DNA from 3 places in the Bradyrhizobium sp. P3_C3 genome. Region 2 is predicted to be linked to each of the others. Evidence: predicted binding sites of a transcription regulator. Region 2 holds the regulator's gene; each other region holds the start of a gene.
The links. The regulator LexA, encoded in region 2, represses DNA repair genes until DNA is damaged. The targets are predictions, from matches to a motif close to TGTTCNNNNTGTGTTCNG.
Positions count from the first base shown of each region.

Region 1: uvrA (excinuclease ABC subunit UvrA) is a predicted target of LexA. The motif match lies at 4,114-4,131, and genes of this name have one in related genera.
Region 3: AC1DW2_RS08435 (ImuA family protein) is a predicted target of LexA. The motif match lies at 3,765-3,782, and genes of this name have one in related genera.

Region 1 is NZ_JBFUGY010000011.1:165,603-172,609, reverse strand. Features, by position in the region: gene AC1DW2_RS15155 (outer membrane protein) at 1-168, shown strand, start outside; gene AC1DW2_RS15150 (outer membrane protein) at 402-1,091, shown strand; gene AC1DW2_RS15145 (outer membrane protein) at 1,316-2,068, shown strand; gene AC1DW2_RS15140 (outer membrane protein) at 2,258-3,022, shown strand; gene AC1DW2_RS15135 (outer membrane protein) at 3,168-3,923, shown strand; gene uvrA (excinuclease ABC subunit UvrA) at 4,228-7,007, shown strand, end outside.
Region 2 is NZ_JBFUGY010000011.1:14,102-21,108, reverse strand. Features, by position in the region: gene AC1DW2_RS14440 (alpha-hydroxy acid oxidase) at 1-706, shown strand, start outside; gene AC1DW2_RS14435 (HAD family hydrolase) at 720-1,346, shown strand; gene AC1DW2_RS14430 (hypothetical protein) at 1,544-1,696, shown strand; gene AC1DW2_RS14425 (molybdopterin molybdotransferase MoeA) at 1,928-3,139, shown strand; gene lexA (transcriptional repressor LexA) at 3,316-4,017, shown strand; gene AC1DW2_RS14415 (hypothetical protein) at 4,225-4,455, shown strand; gene AC1DW2_RS14410 (hypothetical protein) at 4,646-5,080, shown strand; gene AC1DW2_RS14405 (GAF domain-containing protein) at 5,305-6,246, shown strand; gene AC1DW2_RS14400 (ComEC/Rec2 family competence protein) at 6,256-7,007, opposite strand, start outside.
Region 3 is NZ_JBFUGY010000005.1:190,970-197,976, reverse strand. Features, by position in the region: gene AC1DW2_RS08450 (inorganic phosphate transporter) at 1-898, opposite strand, end outside; gene AC1DW2_RS08445 (UdgX family uracil-DNA binding protein) at 1,007-2,449, opposite strand; gene AC1DW2_RS08440 (putative DNA modification/repair radical SAM protein) at 2,449-3,684, opposite strand; gene AC1DW2_RS08435 (ImuA family protein) at 3,848-4,630, shown strand; gene AC1DW2_RS08430 (Y-family DNA polymerase) at 4,533-6,119, shown strand; gene AC1DW2_RS08425 (error-prone DNA polymerase) at 6,116-7,007, shown strand, end outside.

The sequences.
Region 1 (7,007 bases), 150 kb from region 2:
GAATACGACCACATCTTCCTCGGCAACCGCACCATCGGCTTCACCGGATCCGGCAATTTCGCCCCGCTCGGCGTCGCCACACGCTCCGATCGCATCAGCCAGGACGTCGATATCGGCCTCGTCCGCGTGAACTATCGCTGGGGCGGTCCGATGATCGCAAGATACTGACATCCCTCTGAAATCGCTTGGAAATCAAAGGCCGGCCTCGCGCCGGCCTTTTTGCGTGGGCAACGGGAATTATAGGTCAGTCACCGTTACGTTTTGCGATTATTGTGGCTTTTAGGAGACACAACTTGCGGCTTTGCTGGTGTAAGCACGACATCAGTTGGACCACGGCGTCCGATGTCCTTCCGAACGCACGGAAGGCAAAAACAGAAACCGGGACTGGGATTAGTTTGAAAATGAAGAAGGTTTTGTTGGCTTCGGCCTGTTTGTTCGCTCTCGCTGCTCCGGCTTCGGCCGCTGATCTCGCGGCGCGCCCCTACACCAAGGCTCCGGTGGCGGTGGCCTCGGTCTACAACTGGACCGGCTTCTACCTCGGTATCGTCGGCGGCGGCGCCTGGGAAAACGGTTCCGGCGACCCGAAGATGAAGGGTGGCTTCGTCGGCGGCACCGCCGGCTACAACTGGCAGACCGGCAACGTCGTGTTCGGCGTCGAGGCTGATGGTTCCTGGGCTGACGTCAGCGCTTCGGCGACCGGCGCCACTGTTGTTCCCGGATTCGGCGTTGTGACCGCCACGGCGAGCTCGAAGACCGATGCCATGGGCACCGTGCGCGGCCGTATCGGCTACGCCGTCAATCAGGTCCTGTTCTACGGCACCGGCGGCTACGCCTGGATCGACAACAAGATCAGCCTCTCCGCTCTCGGCTTGACCGCGTCGGACAGCAAGTGGCACTCCGGCTGGACCGTCGGTGCGGGCGTCGAGGCGTTCTTCGCTCCGCAGTGGTCGGTCAAGGGCGAGTACCTCTATCGCAGCCTCGGCGGCGAGACCTACTTCTCGGGCGCCCTGCCCACCGGCACGCTCAACTTCCACACCGTGCAGGTCGGCGTGAACTATCACTTCGGGGGCCCGGTGGTCGCGAAGTACTGAGCTTCGCTTCCAACGCACCGCGTTACGAAAGGCCGGCCTTGCGCCGGCCTTTTTGTTTTCGCGCGTCCAGATCCAGGCCAACCGATTCCCAACGTTTTTCGGGGAGAGCTGTGGCATCCCGGTGACACAACCTTCGGCTTCAATGGTGTAGAGCAATGACATCGATTGGGTCATTGGGTCGGCCGTTTTTCGCCGACAAAGAGAAACGAAACTGGGGAATTGAAATGAAGAAGGTTTTGCTGGCCTCGGCCAGTCTGTTCGCACTCAGCGCGTTGGCTCCCGCCTCGGCGGCCGATTTGGCGGCCCGCCCCTACACCAAGGCGCCCATTGCTGTGGCCTCGATCTACAACTGGTCCGGCTTCTATCTCGGCATCAACGGCGGCGGCGCCTCGAGCCGCAACTGCTGGGACGTCAACAACATCTTCGGCATTGCGGGTCCGGACACGGCTGAAGGCTGTCACAATGCGACCGGCGGCGTCGTCGGCGGCCAGGTCGGTTATCGCTGGCAGTCGGCCAACTGGGTGTTCGGCCTTGAAGCCCAGGGCGACTGGGCCAACCTGAAGGGTTCGAATACGAGCTTGGTGCTTGCCCCGCCCCCGCTGGTCAACCAGACCAAGATCGATGGGATTGGCTTGTTCACCGGCCAGGTCGGCTATGCCTGGAACAACGTGCTCTGGTACGTGAAGGGCGGCGCGGCCGTCACGCACGCCAAGTACAACGGTCTAATCGGCGGCGTTGTCCTCGACAGCGCAAGCGAGACGCGCTGGGGCGGCGCCGTCGGCACCGGCCTCGAATTCGGTTTCGCGCCGAACTGGTCCGTTGCGATCGAATACGACCATCTGTTCATGGGCCGCCGCAATGTCAGCTTTACGTTTATCGGTTTCAACGACCGCATCGACCGTATCAAGCAGGACGTCGACATGGGCACCGTTCGCCTGAACTACACCTTCGGCGGCCCGGTCGTGGCGAAGTACTAAGCTTCGCCTGCGACGCCATCACGTTACGAAAGGCCGGCCTTGCGCCGGCCTTTTTGTTTTCGCGCATACGGCGCGAGCGCTTGCGGACAAGTTCCATTTTTCGGGGCGTTGTGACCCTCCGGTGACAGACTGTCGCACCTCAAAGGTTGTATCGAAGATCGCAACAACTTTGGCCTTGGGGGGTCCGCCTTGAACAAGTTTATGCTTGCCGCCGCCGGCATAGTCGCGATGACCACGTCCGTCTCGGCGGCCGATCTGGCGGCGAGGCCCTACACCAAAGCTCCTGCCCCGATGATCGCCGCGGTCTACGATTGGAGCGGCTTCTACATCGGCGCCAACGGTGGTGGCGGCTGGAGCCATAATTGCTGGGACATCGTCACCAACATCCTCGGTGCGCCGGTCACTCCCCCCGCATCGGAGGGCTGCCACACCGCGACCGGCGGCGTGGCCGGCGGCCAGGCCGGCTTTCGCTGGCAAAGCGCGTCGTGGGTGTTCGGCGTGGAAGGCCAGGGCGACTGGGCTCACCTTACCGGCTCCAATGGACCGAGCCTGGCTGCCGGCGGCGTCGGCTCAGACCGCTCGAAGATCAACGCCTTCGGTCTCGTGACCGGCCAGGTCGGCTACGCCTGGAGCAATGTGCTGCTCTACGCGAAGGGTGGTGCGATGGTTGTGAGCGACAAATACGAAGGCTTCACCACCGCCACCGGCTTCGTGTTCGACAGGGCGAATGAAACGCGCTGGGGCGGAGCGGTTGGTGCTGGCCTCGATTTCGGCGTAACGCCCAACATCGTGGTCGGCGTCGATTATGTGCACGGCTTCATGGGATCGCGCGACAACCGCTTTACGTTCAACAACGGCACGCTCTCGCGCGCCGATCGGATCCGCCAGGACGTTGACATTGCAACGGCCCGCGTCAGTTACAGGTTCGGCGGCCCCCTCATCGCCAAATACTGATCTTCGCCTCCGACGCCATCGCGTTACAAAAGGCCGGCCTTGCGCCGGCCTTTTTGTTTTCGCGCGAGGATGCACCCAACCGTCTTGGAGTCGTGAGGCGCGCGCAAGGCGTCCGCATATGGCTTTGGCGAGTTGGGGACGTGACATGAAGACGTGGATGCTGGCTGCGGTCAGCCTGTTCGCACTCGGCGCGGTCGCGCCGGCTACCGCCGCCGATCTCCCGATCTACAAGGCACCGGCGGCCGCCGTTCCCCTCTACGACTGGAGCGGCATCTATGCCGGCATCAACGGCGGCGGCGGCTTGGCCCATGCCTGCTGGGGCGTGACCCGCGCGCTCGGCATCGCTGTCGATCCGGCCGTTGGCGAAGGCTGTCACAATGCGGGCGGTGGCACAGTCGGCGGACAACTCGGCTATCGCTGGCAGAAGTCGCGCTGGGTGTTCGGCATCGAGGGCCAGGGCAACTGGGCCGACTTCAAGGGCAGCAATGTCAGCGTGGCGCTGCCGCTGTTCACCAACCAGACCAAGATCGACAGCTTCGGCCTGTTCACGGGCCAGATGGGCTACGCCGTCAGCAACCTGCTCTTCTATGGCAAGGCTGGCGCCGCGGTGGCGCACGACAAGTACGACACCTTCGTCCCCGGCGTCCCGGCCGCGGTGTTCAACAGCGTCAACCAGACCCGCTGGGGCTACACCATCGGCATCGGCGTGGAATGGGGCTTTGCGGAGAACTGGTCGGTCGGCGGCGAGTACAACCATGTCTTCCTCGGCCATCACAGCGCCGACTTCGCAACGCTCGTCGGCGGCTTCGCCCCGCGCACCGACAGGATCGGCCAGGATATCGACATGGGCCTGATCCGCATCAATTACCGCTGGGGCGGCCCGGTCGTCGCCAAATACTGAGACAAAGCTTCCCACAGGAACCTCCAAGTCCTGATCATGTGCGGATTGCCCCAAATCCGCATTCAAACGCGAACGAAGGGCTGGCCTCGCGCCGGCCCTTCGCATGTTCCGGGCGCCCCGCTCCTGCCAGATGCCGCCAGCGCGCCAACAATCCGTTGACGATTCGCACACGCCACTGGAAATCCGCTCCCGTTCTTCCTACGTTCGCTGCCATACCCATCGGCGCCGATCCCGGTTCCGGGCGACGCGCGCCTTTTTTGTTGGCGCGATCGCGCACCTTTGGGATTCCTTGAGGGCAACTCGGATGGATGAAGTGATCAAGGCGAAGCGCCAACAGCAGAACGCGGGATCCAGCCTGCGCGCAATTACGATCCGTGGCGCGCGCGAGCACAACCTCAAGAATGTCGACGTCGAGATCCCCCGCGACAAGCTGGTGGTGTTCACGGGGCTGTCGGGCTCCGGCAAATCCTCGCTCGCCTTCGACACCATTTATGCCGAGGGCCAGCGCCGCTACGTCGAATCGCTGTCGGCCTATGCGCGCCAGTTCCTGGAGATGATGCAGAAGCCTGATGTCGACCAGATCGACGGCCTGTCGCCGGCGATCTCGATCGAGCAGAAGACGACGTCGAAGAACCCGCGCTCGACCGTCGGCACCGTCACCGAGATCTACGACTACATGCGCCTGCTCTGGGCGCGCGTCGGCGTGCCCTATTCGCCCGCCACGGGCCTGCCGATCGAGAGCCAGACCGTCTCGCAGATGGTCGACCGCGTGCTGGCGCTGCCCGAAGGCACCCGCCTCTATCTGCTCGCCCCGGTCGTGCGCGGCCGCAAGGGCGAGTACCGCAAGGAGCTCGCCGAATGGCTCAAGAAGGGTTTTCAGCGCGTCAAGATCGACGGCACCTTCCATGAGCTCGCGGAGGCGCCGACGCTCGACAAGAAATTTCCGCACGACATCGACGTCGTGGTCGACCGCATCGTGGTGCGCGCCGACATCGGCCAGCGCCTCGCCGAAAGCTTTGAGACCGCGCTGAAGCTCGCGGAGGGCCTCGCCGTCGTCGAATTCGCCGATGCGCCCGCAGCGGCTGCGCCTGCTGAAGAAAAGAAAAAGACCGCAAAAATCCACGACAAGAGCGGGCCCGAGCGCATCCTGTTCTCCGAAAAATTCGCTTGCCCCGTCTCCGGCTTCACGATTCCGGAGATCGAGCCGCGCCTGTTCTCGTTCAACAATCCCTACGGCGCCTGTCCAGCCTGCGGCGGCCTCGGCGTCGAGCAGCATGTCGACGAAGACCTCGTCATCCCCGACAAGGAGCTCCCCATCGGCAAGGGCGCGATCGCGCCCTGGGCCAAGTCGTCGTCGCCTTACTATATTCAAACGCTGACCGCGCTCGGCAAGCACTACAAGTTCACGCTGACCACCAAATGGAAGGATCTGCCGAAGAAGACGCAGAACGCGATCCTCCTTGGCTCGGGCGAGGACGAGATCAAGTTCTCCTACGAGGACGGCGTCCGCTCCTACGACACCAAGAAGCCGTTCGAGGGCGTCATCACCAACATCAACCGCCGCTATCGCGAGACCGAGAGCGAGTGGGCGCGCGAGGAGCTCGCAAAGTATTTCCACGACGTCCCCTGCGAGGGCTGCAAGGGTTTCCGGCTGAAGCCCGAGGCGCTCTGCGTCAAGATCGGCGGCAAGCATATCGGCGAGATCTCGGAGCTGTCGGTCAGGAAGGCCGGCGAATGGTTCGAGACCGTGCCCGAAGCGCTGAACACGCAGCAGAACGAGATCGCCGGCCGCATCCTCAAGGAGATCCGCGAGCGCCTCACCTTCCTGCTCGACGTCGGCCTCAACTACCTCACTTTGTCCCGCTCCTCCGGCACGCTGTCCGGCGGCGAGAGCCAGCGCATCCGCCTCGCCTCGCAGATCGGCTCGGGACTGACGGGCGTGCTCTACGTGCTGGACGAGCCCTCGATCGGCCTGCACCAGCGCGACAATGCGCGCCTGCTCGACACCCTCAAGCGCCTGCGCGACCTCGGCAACACCGTGATCGTGGTCGAGCATGACGAGGACGCGATCTTGCTCGCCGACTACGTCCTCGACATCGGCCCCGGCGCCGGCATGCATGGCGGCAACATCGTCGCCGAAGGCACGCCCGCCGAGATCATGCGCAACCCGAAATCGCTCACCGGCAAATATCTGACCGGCGAGCTCGAGGTCGAGGTGCCGGAGCGGCGCCCGCCGAACCATCGCCGCACCATCAAGGTGGTCAACGCGCGCGGCAATAACCTCAAGAACGTCACGGCCGAGATTCCACTCGGCCTGTTCACGGCCGTCACCGGCGTCTCCGGCGGCGGCAAGTCGACGCTACTGATCGACACGCTCTACAAGGCCATCGCCCGCAAGCTGAACAACGCCAGCGAAGGCGCCGCACCCCACGATCGCATCGAGGGTCTCGAGCACATCGACAAGATCATCGACATCGATCAGTCGCCGATCGGCCGCACGCCACGTTCGAATCCCGCGACTTACACCGGCGCCTTCACGCCGATCCGCGAATGGTTCGCCGGCCTGCCCGAAGCGAAGGCGCGCGGCTACGAGCCCGGCCGCTTCTCCTTCAACGTCAAGGGCGGCCGCTGCGAGGCCTGCCAGGGCGACGGCGTCATCAAGATCGAGATGCACTTCCTGCCCGACGTCTACGTCACCTGCGACGTCTGCAAGGGCAAGCGCTACAACCGCGAGACGCTGGAGGTCCTGTTCAAGGGCAAGAGCATCGCCGACGTCCTCGACATGACCGTCGAGGAAGCCGCCGAGTTCTTTAAGGCGGTGCCGCGCGTGCGCGAGACCTTCCAGACCCTGCACCGCGTCGGCCTCGATTACATCCATGTCGGCCAGCAGGCGACGACCCTGTCGGGCGGCGAAGCCCAACGCGTCAAGCTCGCCAAGGAGCTGTCAAAGCGCGCCACTGGGCGCACGCTCTACATCCTGGACGAGCCGACCACCGGCCTGCACTTCCACGACGTCAAGAAGCTGCTGGAGGTGCTGCACGAGCTGGTCGCCCAGGGCAACACGGTCGTCGTCATCGAGCACAA
Region 2 (7,007 bases):
GCGGCTCTATCAACTCTATGTGCGCGGCGACGACGATTTCGTCGCCGATGTCGTCAGCCGGAGCGAGAAGAACGCCTACGCCGCCTTCTGCCTGACCGTTGATACCGCCCATTACAGCCGTCGCGAACGTGACATTGCCAAGCGCTATGTTCGCGAGAGCCGCCTGCGCGCCACCGGCGGCGATTACCAGAAGGGCCTGGAGTGGCGGACCGTGAAGATGATCAAGGACAAGTTCAAGATCCCGCTCATCCTGAAGGGCATCGCCACCGCCGAGGACGCCCGGATCGCGGTCGATCACGGCGTGGAGTGGATCTACGTCTCCAACCATGGCGGCCGCCAGCTCGATCACGGCCGCGGTGCCATGCATGTGCTGCCCGAGATCGTCGACGCCGTGAAGGGACGCGCCAAGATCATGGTCGACGGCGGCTTCTGCCGCGGCACCGACATCGTGAAGGCGATCGCGGCGGGCGCGGACATGGTCGGCATCGGCCGGCTGCAATGCTGGGCATTGGCCGCGGCCGGCGAGGCCGGCGTGAGGCGAACGCTGGAGCTGCTCGAGGACGAGGTGCTGCGCTGCCTCGGCCTCTTGGGCGCCACCTCGTTCGCCGAGGTCGACAAGTCCTGCCTGCACCAGGCGACCGCAACGAATGCGCCGAGCGTGTTCAGCGCGTTCCCGCTGTTCGACCACGACCCCTATCGATATTGAGTGAAAGGATGCAATGAGCTCGCTCTCTCCCGGCAGCGCGGACGCGCTCCTGTTCGATCTCGGGCGCGTCGTGCTCGACATCGATTTCTCCAAGGCGATCGCCTGCTGGGCGGGACATGCCGGCTGCAAGCCGGAAGCCATCGTCGCGCGCTATGTGCGGGACAGCGAAGCCTACCGGCTGCACGAGGTCGGCAAGATCAGCGACGAGGCCTATTTTGACTCGCTGCGTGTCGCGCTCGGGATCGGCATCTCGGACGCGCAGTTCCTGGAGGGCTGGAACGCAATCTTCGCCGGCGAGATGCCCGATATCGCCGAGCTGCTGCCGCGCGCGGCGAAGCAGTTGCCGCTCTACGCCTTCTCCAACACCAACCGGCCGCATGTGGACCACTTCTCGAAGGAATATGCCGGCCTGCTCGGCCATTTCCGCGAGCTGTATCTGTCGTCCAGCATCGGCCTGCGCAAACCGGACCTGGAGGCCTTCGACCATGTCGTGGCCGCGATCGGCGTGCCGGCGAACCGCATCGTGTTCTTCGACGATCTTGCCGAGAACATCGAAGGAGCGCGGTCGCGCGGCCTGACCACGGTCCACGTGACCTCGCCCCGCGACGTCGGGAACGCCCTCAAGGCGCTCGGAATCTGATCTCTGGCCGGCAAGCCGACGGGCCGCGAATGGAACTATTCTGCCCGGGGGCAAGGAACCAAAACCCTTTGTGCATTTTTATACAGAGTTCCCGGAACGATTGCCCCTCTCAGGACTCATGAGTCCGTTGGGAATTCTACATCGGGCTTATCATCGTGTTAGGCAAAACCTACCTTACCAAGCAGGCCTCTCTGCTGATGAAATTCGCCAGAACCACCTCGGATTCTGACCTTTCCGCAAAACTGATCAGCAAGGCCGCCGACCTGAAATCCCAGGCCGACCCGCTGCCTGACAAGGATCAGGGCCCCGCAGCGCCGGACGTCAGTCCGTACAAGCAGCCGGGGGGCTGACCGATGCTGGCCGTGGCTCTCGTCTTTCTCGTCCTCGCCATGGCCATCCTCGTACCGGTCTGTCTCGCCTTCTGGATCATGCCGGGGCGGACTTGATGCTCACCCTTCATCGCAGAGCGGATGACGCAGGATAAATCATCCTGCGCGGCCACTGTTTTGCCTCTGCGCCTGCACTCGGCTAGAACTCTCGCCGCCGATTTGCCCGAACGGGCCCAGCAGGAGTTTTCACCCGTGGCCCTGATGCCGGTTTCCGACGCGCTCGCCGCGGTGCTGGCGGGCGCAGAGCCGTTGCCTGAAGAGATGATCGCGCTCGACGCAGCCTTCCACCGCGTGCTCGCGCGCGATGTCGCGGCGCGGCGCACGCAGCCGCCGCAGGCGATGTCGGCAATGGACGGCTATGCGGTGCGCGCGGTCGATGCGGCGAAGATCGACTCCCAGCTCACCCTGATCGGCGAGGTCGCGGCGGGCCGCCCGTTTGCGGGATCGATCGGCGCCGGCGAGGCCGTGCGTATCTTCACCGGCGGTGTCGTTCCCGATGACGCTGATGCGGTCGTGATCCAGGAGGACACGATCGCGGACGGCAAGCGCATCACCATCAAGGAAGCCGCCGTAACGGGGCGGCACATCCGCCCCGCCGGCGTCGACTTCTCGGAAGGCGACGTGCTGCTGCGCAAAGGGGCCCGGCTCACCGATCGCGACCTCGCGCTCGCCGCCGGCATGAATTACCCGCAACTGCCAGTCCGGCGACGCCCGAAGGTCGCGATCCTCGCCACCGGCGACGAGCTGGTGATGCCGGGTACGACGCCGGGCCACGGCCAGATCGTCTATTCCAACGGCTACGCCCTGCACGCGCTCGCCCGCAGCGAGGGCGCCGATACCATCGACCTCGGCGTTGCCGCCGATACGCTGGAGGCCACCACGGCCGGCATCGGCCGCGCGCGGGAGAGCGGCGCGGACATCCTGATCACGACCGGCGGCGCCTCTGTCGGCGACCACGATCTGGTCCAGCAGGCGCTGAGGGACGAAGGTATCTCGATGGCGTTCTGGAAGATCGCGATGCGGCCGGGCAAGCCGATGATGCACGGGCGGCTCGGCGCGATGCGCGTGATCGGCCTGCCCGGCAATCCCGTGTCATCCTACGTTTGCGGCTTCCTGTTCATGGTGCCGTTGATTCGCGCGCTTTCGGGCCGTTCGATGATTCATCACCGCCGCGAACGCGCGGTGCTCGGCCGCGATGTCGGCGCCAATGACCAGCGCGAGGATTACCTGCGCGCATGCCTCGAGCTGCGCGACGACGGCACACTCCTCGCCCTTCCGGTCAATCACCAGGATTCCTCGCTGCTTGCGAATCTCGCTGCGGCACAGGCACTTCTCGTGCGCGCGCCATTCGCGTCGAAGGCCGAAGCCGGCACGCCTTGCGAGGTCTTGCGGCTGCCCGTCTGAGCGCTTCGTTCGCGTGCGTTCCGCGAACTTTGTCGCGTTCACGGTAAATTAAGCAGTTGCGGAACATGTATCGAACATATAGTGTCCGTTCATGATTTGTTTCGAGAATGTAGCGGCTTACTGCTGAATTCAGCGTCTCGGAATCGAACGACATCAACCGGGGGATTTTGGTCGAGATGTTAACGCGCAAACAATACGAGCTCCTGCGGTTCATCAGCGAACGGCTGAAGGAAAGCGGCGTGCCGCCCTCCTTCGATGAGATGAAGGACGCGCTCGACCTGCGCTCGAAATCGGGCATCCATCGCCTGATCACCGCGCTCGAGGAGCGCGGCTTCATCCGGCGCTTGCCCAACCGCGCCCGCGCCATCGAGGTGATCAAGCTGCCCGAGCTTCAGGCCGCCGCCGGCAGCCGCCGCGGCTTCACGCCGAGCGTCATCGAAGGCAATCTCGGCAAGGTCCGCACGACGTCCAGCCCGCCGGCGGACGAGGGCGAGCGCCCCGTCGCGGTGCCCGTGATGGGCCGCATTGCGGCCGGCACGCCGATCGAGGCCTTGCAGACCCGCAGCCACACCATCAGCGTACCGCCTGACATGCTCGGCTCGGGCGAACATTACGCGCTCGAAGTGCGCGGCGATTCCATGGTCGAGGCCGGCATCCTCGACGGCGACATGGCGCTGATCCAGCGCAACGAGAGCGCCGATACCGGCGATATCGTGGTGGCGCTGATCGACGACGAGGAAGCAACCCTGAAGCGCTTCCGCCGCCGCGGCGCCTCGATCGCGCTCGAGCCCGCTAATGCGGCCTATGAGGTCCGCATTCTGCCGCCCAACCGGGTGAAGATCCAGGGCAAGCTGATCGGGCTGTACCGGAAGTATTGATACCGGACGTGCCGGTATCGGTTATTGGGCGCCCCGCGCGCTTTCGATCGGCATCGCCGATCCGAGATTGGAGCGGACGATTGTCCGCTTCCGCTGGATAGTCTTTCTGGTTTCGCGCAGATTATCCGGCCCCTCCTCCAGCGGTAAATCCTCGGCACGCMGCACGAAGCAGCCCTGCTTCGCGGCCTTCAGGTTCGAGGAGAAGTCATGCGCCGGATCGTTCTGAGCACAATTGCTGTGGCGCTGATCGCAGCATCAGCGTCGCAAGCCTTGGACGTACAAGCCTTGGCCGTGCAAGCCTTGGCCGCGCAATCGCGGCCCCATGTCCGCAAGGACACCGCCGTGAGCGAGCAAGTCCGCAAGGCCAGCGGCACCATCGACCGACCGTCGCGGCCGGGCTGGCAATATTCCGGCTGGTCGGCGCCTGCGGGGCGCTGACACGCGCCTGCAATGCAAAGGGGCGGGCTTTGTTCCTGGTGGATTCGGGAAAGTTAATGTGATTGCGGCCTGCGGCGGCGAGCCGTAGATTTGCCTACAACCCGGCAGAACGTTTGGTATTTCCACTCTGATAGAGGCCTGCGCCTCGATTAAGAGACGTGGGTCGCTATCCCTGCATGAGGAGCACCCGATGTGTGACTACAGCCTGCATGCCGTCGCGTCGCGTCCCGCCGAAGTCGGCGAGACGATCGTCACGACAACCTTCCGCGGCACCTCGACGCGCGGCTTTGCCTCCGCGGCCGATCCGACCGTCGCGGTCTGCCTGCTCCCGGGGACGGAGCTCGCCTTCGCCGACAACGTCCGCTACGACAATCGCTGGATCTGGACGCGCACCGTCAATTCGCGCGTCGGCAAGTTCGGCAAGATCGATCCGCACATTCCCGATCGCCATCATGATGCGATCGAATTCCCCGACGGCAAATCCGTGCTGGTGACGCAGCTGGTCGAAGGCCAGCGTGCGACCGTGCTGCAGCTACCGGTGACCCAGCCGCTCGGCGAGCGCGAGCACAAGCCGCAGACCATCACCGACAGCCGGACAACCATCACCCGCCTGCCGATCGGCTGATGCAGCCATTCCCGGCCGGCAGGTCGGGCCAGGATTGAAAATCGCCATCGCCGGCCGAGGCCGGCGAGATGGTGTCGTTTGTGTCCCGCGAAACTCCATCGGGCGGACCAAGCCGTGGCGTCTCCCACCGCACGAAGTTTGCGCTGTCCTGCCTGAATTTTGAACGTCCGTTCCGCAGCCAAATGGCCGATGCTTGGTGCGGCTTGAGACGGCGGGCACGTTCGATGAAGACCTTCATTCGCGTCGTTGAACTCTGGGTGCCTGACCGCACGCGCATGCGGCTGGAATTCGGCGGCGGCCTCTACGGCGAAGGGTTGTCCGCGTTTAGGGACGTGAGCGAGGATCTGCACTTCGGATATGACGAGGGGCTTCCCGGCAAGGCCTGGGCCGGCGGCCACCCCGTGATCCTCACCAGATTCACCGATTCCTATTTCAAGCGGACCGATCAGGCCATCGCCGCCGGGCTGACCTGCGGCGTGGCGGTGCCGGTGTTTTCAGGCGAATTCCTGCAAGCCGTCATGGTGCTGTTCTGCGGCGACGACGAGGCCCATGTCGGCGCGATCGAGCTCTGGCACAACGATGCCGAAACCTCCCACGAGATGGGGCTCGTCGACGGCTATTACGGCACCGCCGACATGTTCGAATTCAACTCCCGCCACACCAGATTTCCGCGTGGCTTCGGCCTGCCCGGCCGCATCTGGAAAGCCGGCCTGCCGCTGGTCATCAAGGATCTGCACGATGCCAGGAGTTTTCTGCGCTGGGAGGACGCCGCCAAGGTCGGAATCAATCTCGGCGTCGGCGTTCCCTACCGGGCCGGCACCGATCAGACCTGGGTGCTGACATTTCTCTCCGCGCAGGCGACCCCGATTGCGCGACGCTTCGAGATCTGGGTCCCGGACGAGGCCCGTTCGGCGCTGGTCTTCCGCGCCGGCGATTGCAGCGCGCAGACCGACCTCGCCGCGCTCTATGCGACGAAATCCATCGCCAAAGGCGAAGGCAGCATCGGCGGGGCCTGGGCCACCGGCATGCCCGCACTCAACGACGATCTCGCGCGTGACGGCTCGGTCGCGGCCTTGCAGGCCAGCGCCTCTGGACTGAGCCAGATGGTCGTCCTGCCGGTGATCGGCAACGCCAGGCTCGACGCCGTGCTGGCCTGGTATCTGTAACCCATCCGCTCAATCCTCGGCCTGTAGGTCGGCTTCCGATGGCGTCGCGTCGCGGTTGCGGGGAGCCGCCGCCTGCGGCGCAAGGCTCGCGCCGAAATCCGCCTCACCGGCGGCCGCCGGCGACCACGGACGATCTGCCCCCCTTGCCTTCGCCGCCTGAACCGCAAAGCCGTCGCCGCTTCGCGTCAGTGCCAGCGCGCCCTGCCTTGCGAGACGCTGACGGTCGACAACCATCGCTGCGCAATCCGGCGGCGCCGGCCGCGCCGTCACCACCAGCGCGGCACGGCTGCAATCGTCAGCCAGTGAATCGATGCGCAAGGCCAGCGCGACCAGGCGCCCGTCGGCGAGCGGCGTCACGCAGCCGGCCTCGTCGCACGACACGCCGGCAGCCAGTGACGCACTCCCGGCATCGCGCGGATCGGCGTCGGCCGCGAGCCATTCCTTCAGAAGAAAACTATCCTTGCTCGACCTGATCAGATGCAGGTGCCCATCCCTGCCCCGCACCGCGACACTCTGGCCGTCACCGGCGATCAGGACATCGGGCTGCCGCGCGCACAGTCCCCAGAGGATCGCGGCCAACAACACCACCGCGCCGGCCCAGCGCAACGGCGTGCGCAACAAGCCCATCACGATGATCCCCAAGCTTGCCGCGATCAGCGGTGCGATGCCGAAAGCCGAGATGCGGCCGACCGCGCCCGGCAAAGCGGCCACCCAGCGCGACACCGCAACCATCCAGTCGATGCCGATCCCCATCAGCCACC
Region 3 (7,007 bases), on a different contig from region 2:
GCGCGCGGTTGAGCGCGTAAGCCGTCGGCACGGTGCCGATCAGGATCAGCATGATGAGGCCCATGCCCTTCTGGCCGTCGTTCGAGCCGTGGGCGAAGCTGACGCCGGTGCAGGTCGCGATCAGCAGGCCGCGGATCCACAGCGGGGGCGCCTTGTTGCCTTCGGGCGCGGCATAGAGCGCCGGGTTGCGCACGATGAACTTGAGCAACAGCAGCAGCACGGCGGCGCAGATGAAGCCGAACAGCGGCGACAGCAGGAGCGCGTAGCCGATCTCGGTGGCCTTGCTCCAGTCGACGCCCGAGGTGCCGTCGCGGCCGCGCATGACGGCATTGGCGATGCCGACGCCGATGATCGAGCCGATCAGCGTGTGGGAGGAGGAGGCGGGCAGGCCGAAATACCAGGTACCGAGGTTCCAGATGATCGCGGCGATCAGCAGTGCGAACACCATGGCGAAGCCGGCGCTGGAGCCGACCTGGAGGATCAGCTCGACCGGCAGCAGCGAGACGATGCCGAACGCGACCGCGCCGGAGGACAGCAGCACGCCGAGGAAGTTGAAGAAGCCCGACCACATCACCGCGAATTCAGCCGGCAGCGAATGGGTGTAGATCACGGTCGCCACCGCGTTGGCGGTGTCGTGGAAGCCGTTGACGAATTCGAAGCCGAGCGCGATCAGCAGCGCGACGAACAGGAGGATGTAGGGCAGGAAGGTCGTCACCTTCGTGCCGGTCGCGTTGACGTCGACATAGATGCTGTAGGCAACGAACAGCAGGCCTGCGGCAAGGATGCCGAAGAACAGGATCATCGTGAGCGGGTTAAAACCCTTGTCGAGATTTGGCCTGGAAGCCGGCTGGACAGGCGTCGGATCGCCTACCGCACGGTCGAATGCAACATCTGTCATTTTTAGACGCCCCCTTAACTAATTTGAAGGGCTATTGTCCGCGATGGATTTGAAGGCTGGATGACAGCTGCGTCGTAAAGTCGCTTTCCCTCCAGTATTTGCCAGTATTTAGGCGGCGCGTGCGGCTTTCTTCTGCAAACCGGCGGCAATCTTCAGGTCTTCGACAAAGCGCTGATATTCCAGCACTTTGGCTTCCGGATCGGGCAGTCGCAGCAGATAGGACGGGTGCACTGTCACCAGCGCCTTGCGCCCGTCGGGCAGGTCTATGAGCCGGCCACGGGTCTTGCCGATCGGGGTGATCTTGCCGAACACGCTTTGCGCGGCGGTGGCGCCCATCGCCACGATGAGCTCGGGCTGGATTGCCGAAACTTCCCGCTCGTACCATTGCCGGCACGCCCGGATCTCCGGCGTCGCCGGCTTCTGGTGCAGACGGATCTTTCCGCGCGGCACGAATTTGAAGTGCTTGACCGCGTTGGTGACGTAGACCTTGTTGCGGTCGACGCCGGCTTCCTGAAGCGCCCGATCGAGCATCTGGCCGGCCGGGCCGACGAACGGATGGCCGGCGAGGTCTTCCTTGTCGCCGGGCTGCTCGCCGACCAGCATGATGGTCGAGTCTTTCGGGCCCTCGCCGAACACGGTCTGCGTCGCGTCCTTGTAGAGCGGGCAGGCGCGGCAATGGGCGGCCTCCTCGCGGAGCGCTTCGAGATCGTCGGCAACCAGCTTGCGTGGCATCGGAGCCTCCGGCCGCCTCTGGGGCTTGTGCGGATCGGTTGCAGCATTGGCGATCATGGCGCCGGTCATGCGCTCGGCGTCCTCGATCAAGGGCTTAATGATCGACGCCTCGGGCAGGTTCCTCCAATATTTCTTCGGCATCTCCGTCTGCATTGCCTTCACCTTCAGCCGCGCCGGATTGAAGATGCTGGCGTAGTAGCGCCGCCAGGTTTCCTCGAGCCGGTCTTCGCCGGGTGCTTCGTTCTTGCTCACGCCCGACGTGAACGAGAGCGCGTGGCCATCCCAATGCGCACACAGATCGGGTGTCAGGATCGACCAGGGCATGTCGGCGAAGCGCTTGGCGAAGAACGGTGCGGCGAGCTCGACGATGTAATGCTCCGGCTCGAACCAGGCGACGTAATGCGCCGCGCGTTCGCGGCCGATCTCGCGGAAGCGCACGAAGGCATGCATCTTGTGCTCGTCGCGATGAACCGCTCGTGCCATCGCCGTGACCTGCGCGACATCGGGATCGGTCACGACCTCGATGAGATCGTGATTGTCTTTCAAGCGCCAGAGCAGGCGATAGAGGATCGCAAAGCGCTCGCCGTCGCGATGCAGGATCGCGGCCTTGGCGAGCTCGACGAATTTTGCCGAGACGTTGAAGGTGCCGTCGTTCACCTCAAGTATCGGAGACGGCGCGGGCGGTGCGAACAACTCGGCTTCGCCGCCTTGTACGGTCCAGGTGACATCGGTCGGCTGCACATGATGCAGCACGAGCGACCGCGCGGCTTTGCGCCAGCCGTCGAAATCGGTTTCGGTGTCGAGGGTGATGTACTGCATCAGAAGCCAAACCCCAGTTGTGTTGCCTTCGGCTTGAACCGTTCGATCAGCCGCGCCTCGTCGAGGCGGTGCGGCGCGGGCCGGTGATCGCTGAGGACGATGAAAGGCAGCGCCTTGTTGCGGGGCACATGCAGCCGCGCGAGATCGGAGAGGCGGATCGTGGTGGTGCGTCGTGTCGCGATGATGCGTTCGACCGCCTTGGTGCCGAAGCCGGGCACGCGCAACAGCTCCTCGCGGCTGGCGCGGTTGACGTCGAGCGGGAAGCGGTCGCGATGGCGCAGCGCCCAGGCGAGCTTCGGATCGATGTCGAGCGACAGCATCGCGCTGTCGTCAACGATCTCCGCAACGTCGAAACCGTAGAACCGCATCAGCCAGTCGGCCTGGTAGAGCCGGTGCTCGCGCAGCAGCGGCGGCTGTACCAGAGGCAAAGCGCGGCTGGCATCGGGGATCGGGCTGAAGGCGGAGTAATAGACGCGCCGCAGCCTGTAGGAGCCGTAGAGATTGGCGCTGGTGTGCAGGATGGTGTGATCGGAGGCCGTGTCGGCGCCGACGATCATCTGCGTGCTTTGCCCGGCCGGTGCAAAACGCTGCGGCCTGGCCTTCGTCTTTGTGCTGCGGTTTTCCTCGGCCTCGTCGAGCTTCAGCCGCAGCCGGCCCATGGTGCGGCGGATCGCGCGCACATCCTTTTCCGGTGCGTATTGCTGCAGGCTCGTCTCCTCAGGCATCTCGATGTTGATGGAGAGGCGATCGGCATATTTGCCGGCTTCCGCGATCAGCGCGTCGTCGGCCTCGGGAATGGTCTTGAGATGGATGTAGCCGCGAAAGTGATGCTCCTCGCGCAGTTTGCGCGCGACGCTGACCACCTGCTCCATGGTGTAGTCGGGGCTGCGGATGATGCCGGAGGAGAGAAACAGGCCCTCGATGTAATTGCGCCGGTAGAAGTCGAGCGTGAGCTTGACCACTTCGTCGATGGTGAAGCGGGCACGCGGCACGTTGGAAGAGGCGCGGTTGACGCAATAAAGGCAGTCGTAGTTGCAGGCGTTGGTCAGGAGCACTTTGAGCAGCGAGATGCAGCGTCCGTCCGGCGCGTAGGAATGGCAGATGCCCAGGCCCGGTGCGGTCGAGCCCATGCCCTTGCCATCGCTGGAATCCCGCTTCTCGGTGCCGCTGGAGGCGCACGACGCGTCGTATTTGGCGGCATCAGCCAGAATCTCCAGCTTGCGTTGTACGTCCATCGTGGAATCCCTTTGATTCAGCTTACGAATCCGGATGAGCACCAATTCGATTGACTCCCCGGCCGCTGTTAGCTTTATATTAGAACATATCATGAACAAATGAGCCAGCCGCAGGTTCTTATTTTTGAGAACCTCGGCAATCACCTCTGAAGGAGCGGCGTATATGAGCGGCGCACGGATGAACGCGCTTGCGACCTTGCGCGGCCAGATCGAGCGCATCGAGACGGCGGAGGTCGTGCATCAGCACGATCGCGTCGCGCTCGGCCACGGCGAGGTCGACAGCGCGCTGAAGGGCGGGCTCGCGCGCGCGGTGATCCACGAGGTGTTTTGCGAGGGCCGGCAGGGAACCGCTGCGACGGGTTTTGTCATGGGGCTTGCGGGGCGTGTCTCGCGGCGCCGGCCGCTGCTGTGGGTGCGGCAGGATTTTTCGGAACTCGAGACCGGCGCGTTGTCGATGAGCGGGCTTGCCGAGATCGGTCTCGATCCGCGCCGCGTGGTGATGGTGCGCGCCGCCGATGTCGAGAGCGCGTTGCGGACCTCGGCCGATGCGCTCGCCTGCGACGCGCTTGGCGCCGTCGTGCTCGAGCTCTGGGGTGAGACGCGGCAATTCGATCTCGTGGCGAGCCGCAAGCTGACGCTGGCCGCGCAAGGCTCCGGTGTCACCGGCCTGATGTTGCGGATGGCCGCGCAGCCGCTGCCCTCGACCGCGGAGACGCGATGGATGCTGCGCGCGGCGCATTCGCCGCCGGGCCCGGCATGGAGTGCCTGGGGCGCGCCGCGCTTCGATGCGGAGCTCTTGCGCAATCGTCATGGCCCGTGCGGCCGGTGGATCATGGAATGGAAATGTGATGAGTGCCAGTTCTCTGAACCGTCGACGTATCCTCAGCCTGTGGCTGCCGCGCCTGCCCATCGATCGGATTCAGCGGTTCTTCGGCGCGCTGGGTAAGACCAATGATCCGAGCATCGTTGTCATCAAGGACAACAATGCGCTGGTGATCCATGCGCTGGACGAAGCCGCCGAGCGCCTCGGCTTGTATATCGGCCAGCCCCTGGCCAATGCGCGGGCGATGTGTCCGGACTTGAAAGTGTTCGACGCCGATGTCGTGGCCGATGCGAAGACGCTCAGCGACGTCGCCGACTGGTGCGACCGCTTCACGCCGCTGGTGGCGCTCGATCCGCCGCACGGGCTGTTTCTGGACATCACCGGCTGCGCGCATCTGTTCGGCGGCGAGGCTGCGTTGTTGCAGACCTTCGTCCGCGCGCTCGCCCGTCAGGGTTTTGCCGTCAGCGCGGCGATCGCCGGCACCTCGGTCTGTGCGCACACGCTGACGCGGCAGGCCTCCGGCACCATCGTCGCCGATGGCGGGGAGGCGGCGGCGATCAGCCGGCTACCGGTATCCGCGCTCGGTGCGGGCGAGGCCATCACCACTGGTCTGCGCCGCGCCGGCCTGAAAACCATCGGCGATGTCGCCTCGCGCGAGCCGCATGAGATCACGGCGCGGTTCGGCGCGCGGTTCTCCACGCTGCTCGCGCATGCGCAGGGGCATGGCGATGCCCCGATCAATCCGCGCAAACCGCTGCCGGATTACATCGTGGAGAAGCGCTTCGCCGAACCGATCGCCACCGACACCATGATCGCGATGACGCTGTCGCGGCTCGCCGATACGCTGATCGCGTCCATGGAGAAGCAGGGCAAGGGCGCGCGGCGGCTGGAAGCCGCCTTCTTTCGTACCGACGGCGTGGTGCGCGCGATCATGGTCGAGACCGGGCGGCCTGTGACGCAAAGCAAAGTCATCGACCGGCTGTTCCGCGAGCGCCTCGATGCGCTCGCCGATCCGCTGGATCCCGGCTTCGGCTTTGACATGGTGCGGCTGTCGGCGAGCCGCACCGAGATCGTGGTGCAGGAGCAGCGCGATCTCGACGCCCATGTCCACGACAATGACGAGCTCGCCGCGCTGATCGACCGCATCGCCGCGCGCATCGGCGGAAAGCGCGTCGTCGTGCATTTGCCTGAGGATACCCATATCCCGGAATGTGCGGTGCTGGCCGCGCCGGCCCAGCACCATCTCGCCGTGGCCATGCAGGCCGAATGGCCGGCGCGCGCCGAGAGCGAGCCGCCGCAGCGCCCCCTGCGGCTGTTCGACAGACCGGAGCCGATCAAGGTGCCGTTCGCGACCGTGCCGGACGGCCCGCCGCATCAGTTCACCTGGCGGCGCGCGCTGCATGCGGTCGTGCGGGTGGAAGGGCCCGAGCGTATCGCGATGGAATGGTGGCGGCAGGACGGCAAGCAATTGACGCGGGATTATTTCCGTATCGAAGATGCCGAAGGCCTGCGCTTCTGGATCTTTCGCGACGGTCTTTACGAAGGAGAGGTGTTCGACGACGAAGGCAAACCCATTCCTCCCAACTGGTATGTGCACGGTCTCTTCGCATGACCACGCCCGCTTATGCCGAGATCGGCATCACCACCAATTTCTCCTTCCTGCGCGGCGGCTCGGATCCGCGCGCCTATGTGCATCAGGCGAGCATCCTCGGCATTCCCGTGATCGGCATTGCCGACCACAACACGCTCGCCGGCGTCGTGCGCGCCTACAAGGAGCTCGACAATGACAAGGTGCTGCACAAGCCGAAATTGCTGATCGGCGCGCGCATCGTCTTCATCGACGGCACGCCCGACATTTTTGTCTATCCGCGCGACCGCGCCGCCTATGGCCGGCTGTGCCAGCTCCTCACCAGGGGCAAGCGCGGCGACGACATCACGCGGATCGAGAAGGGCGAATGCCATCTCACTTTTGCCGACCTTCTCGAGTTTTCCGAGGGCCAGCTCCTGGTCCTGACGCTGCCGCATCGCTTCGAGCCCGAGCAGGCGCTGGATGTTCTCGCCAAGCTCAGGGCGAGCCGCGCCGAGGGCGTGTGGCTGGCGGCGAGCCTGGTCTATCGCGGCGACGACCGCCGCCGCCTGGCGCGGCTCGATGATCTCGCCGCCAAGGCAAACGTGCCGCTGCTCGCGACCAACGAGGTGCTCTATCACGATCCCGGCCGCCGTCCGCTTCAGGACGTGCTCACCTGCATCCGGGAAAAGACCACGATCGAGGCGGTCGGACGGAAGCTCGAAGCCAATGCCGAGCGCTTCCTGAAGACGCCACGCGAAATGTCGCGGCTGTTCCGAGATTTTCCCGAGGCGATCGCGGAGACCATGCGCTTTGCGGGCAAGATCGATTTCACGCTCGACCAGCTCAAATACCAGTATCCGGACGAACCGGTGCCGCGGGGCAAGACCGCGCAAGGGCATCTGGAGGATCTGACCTGGGCCGGCGTCGACA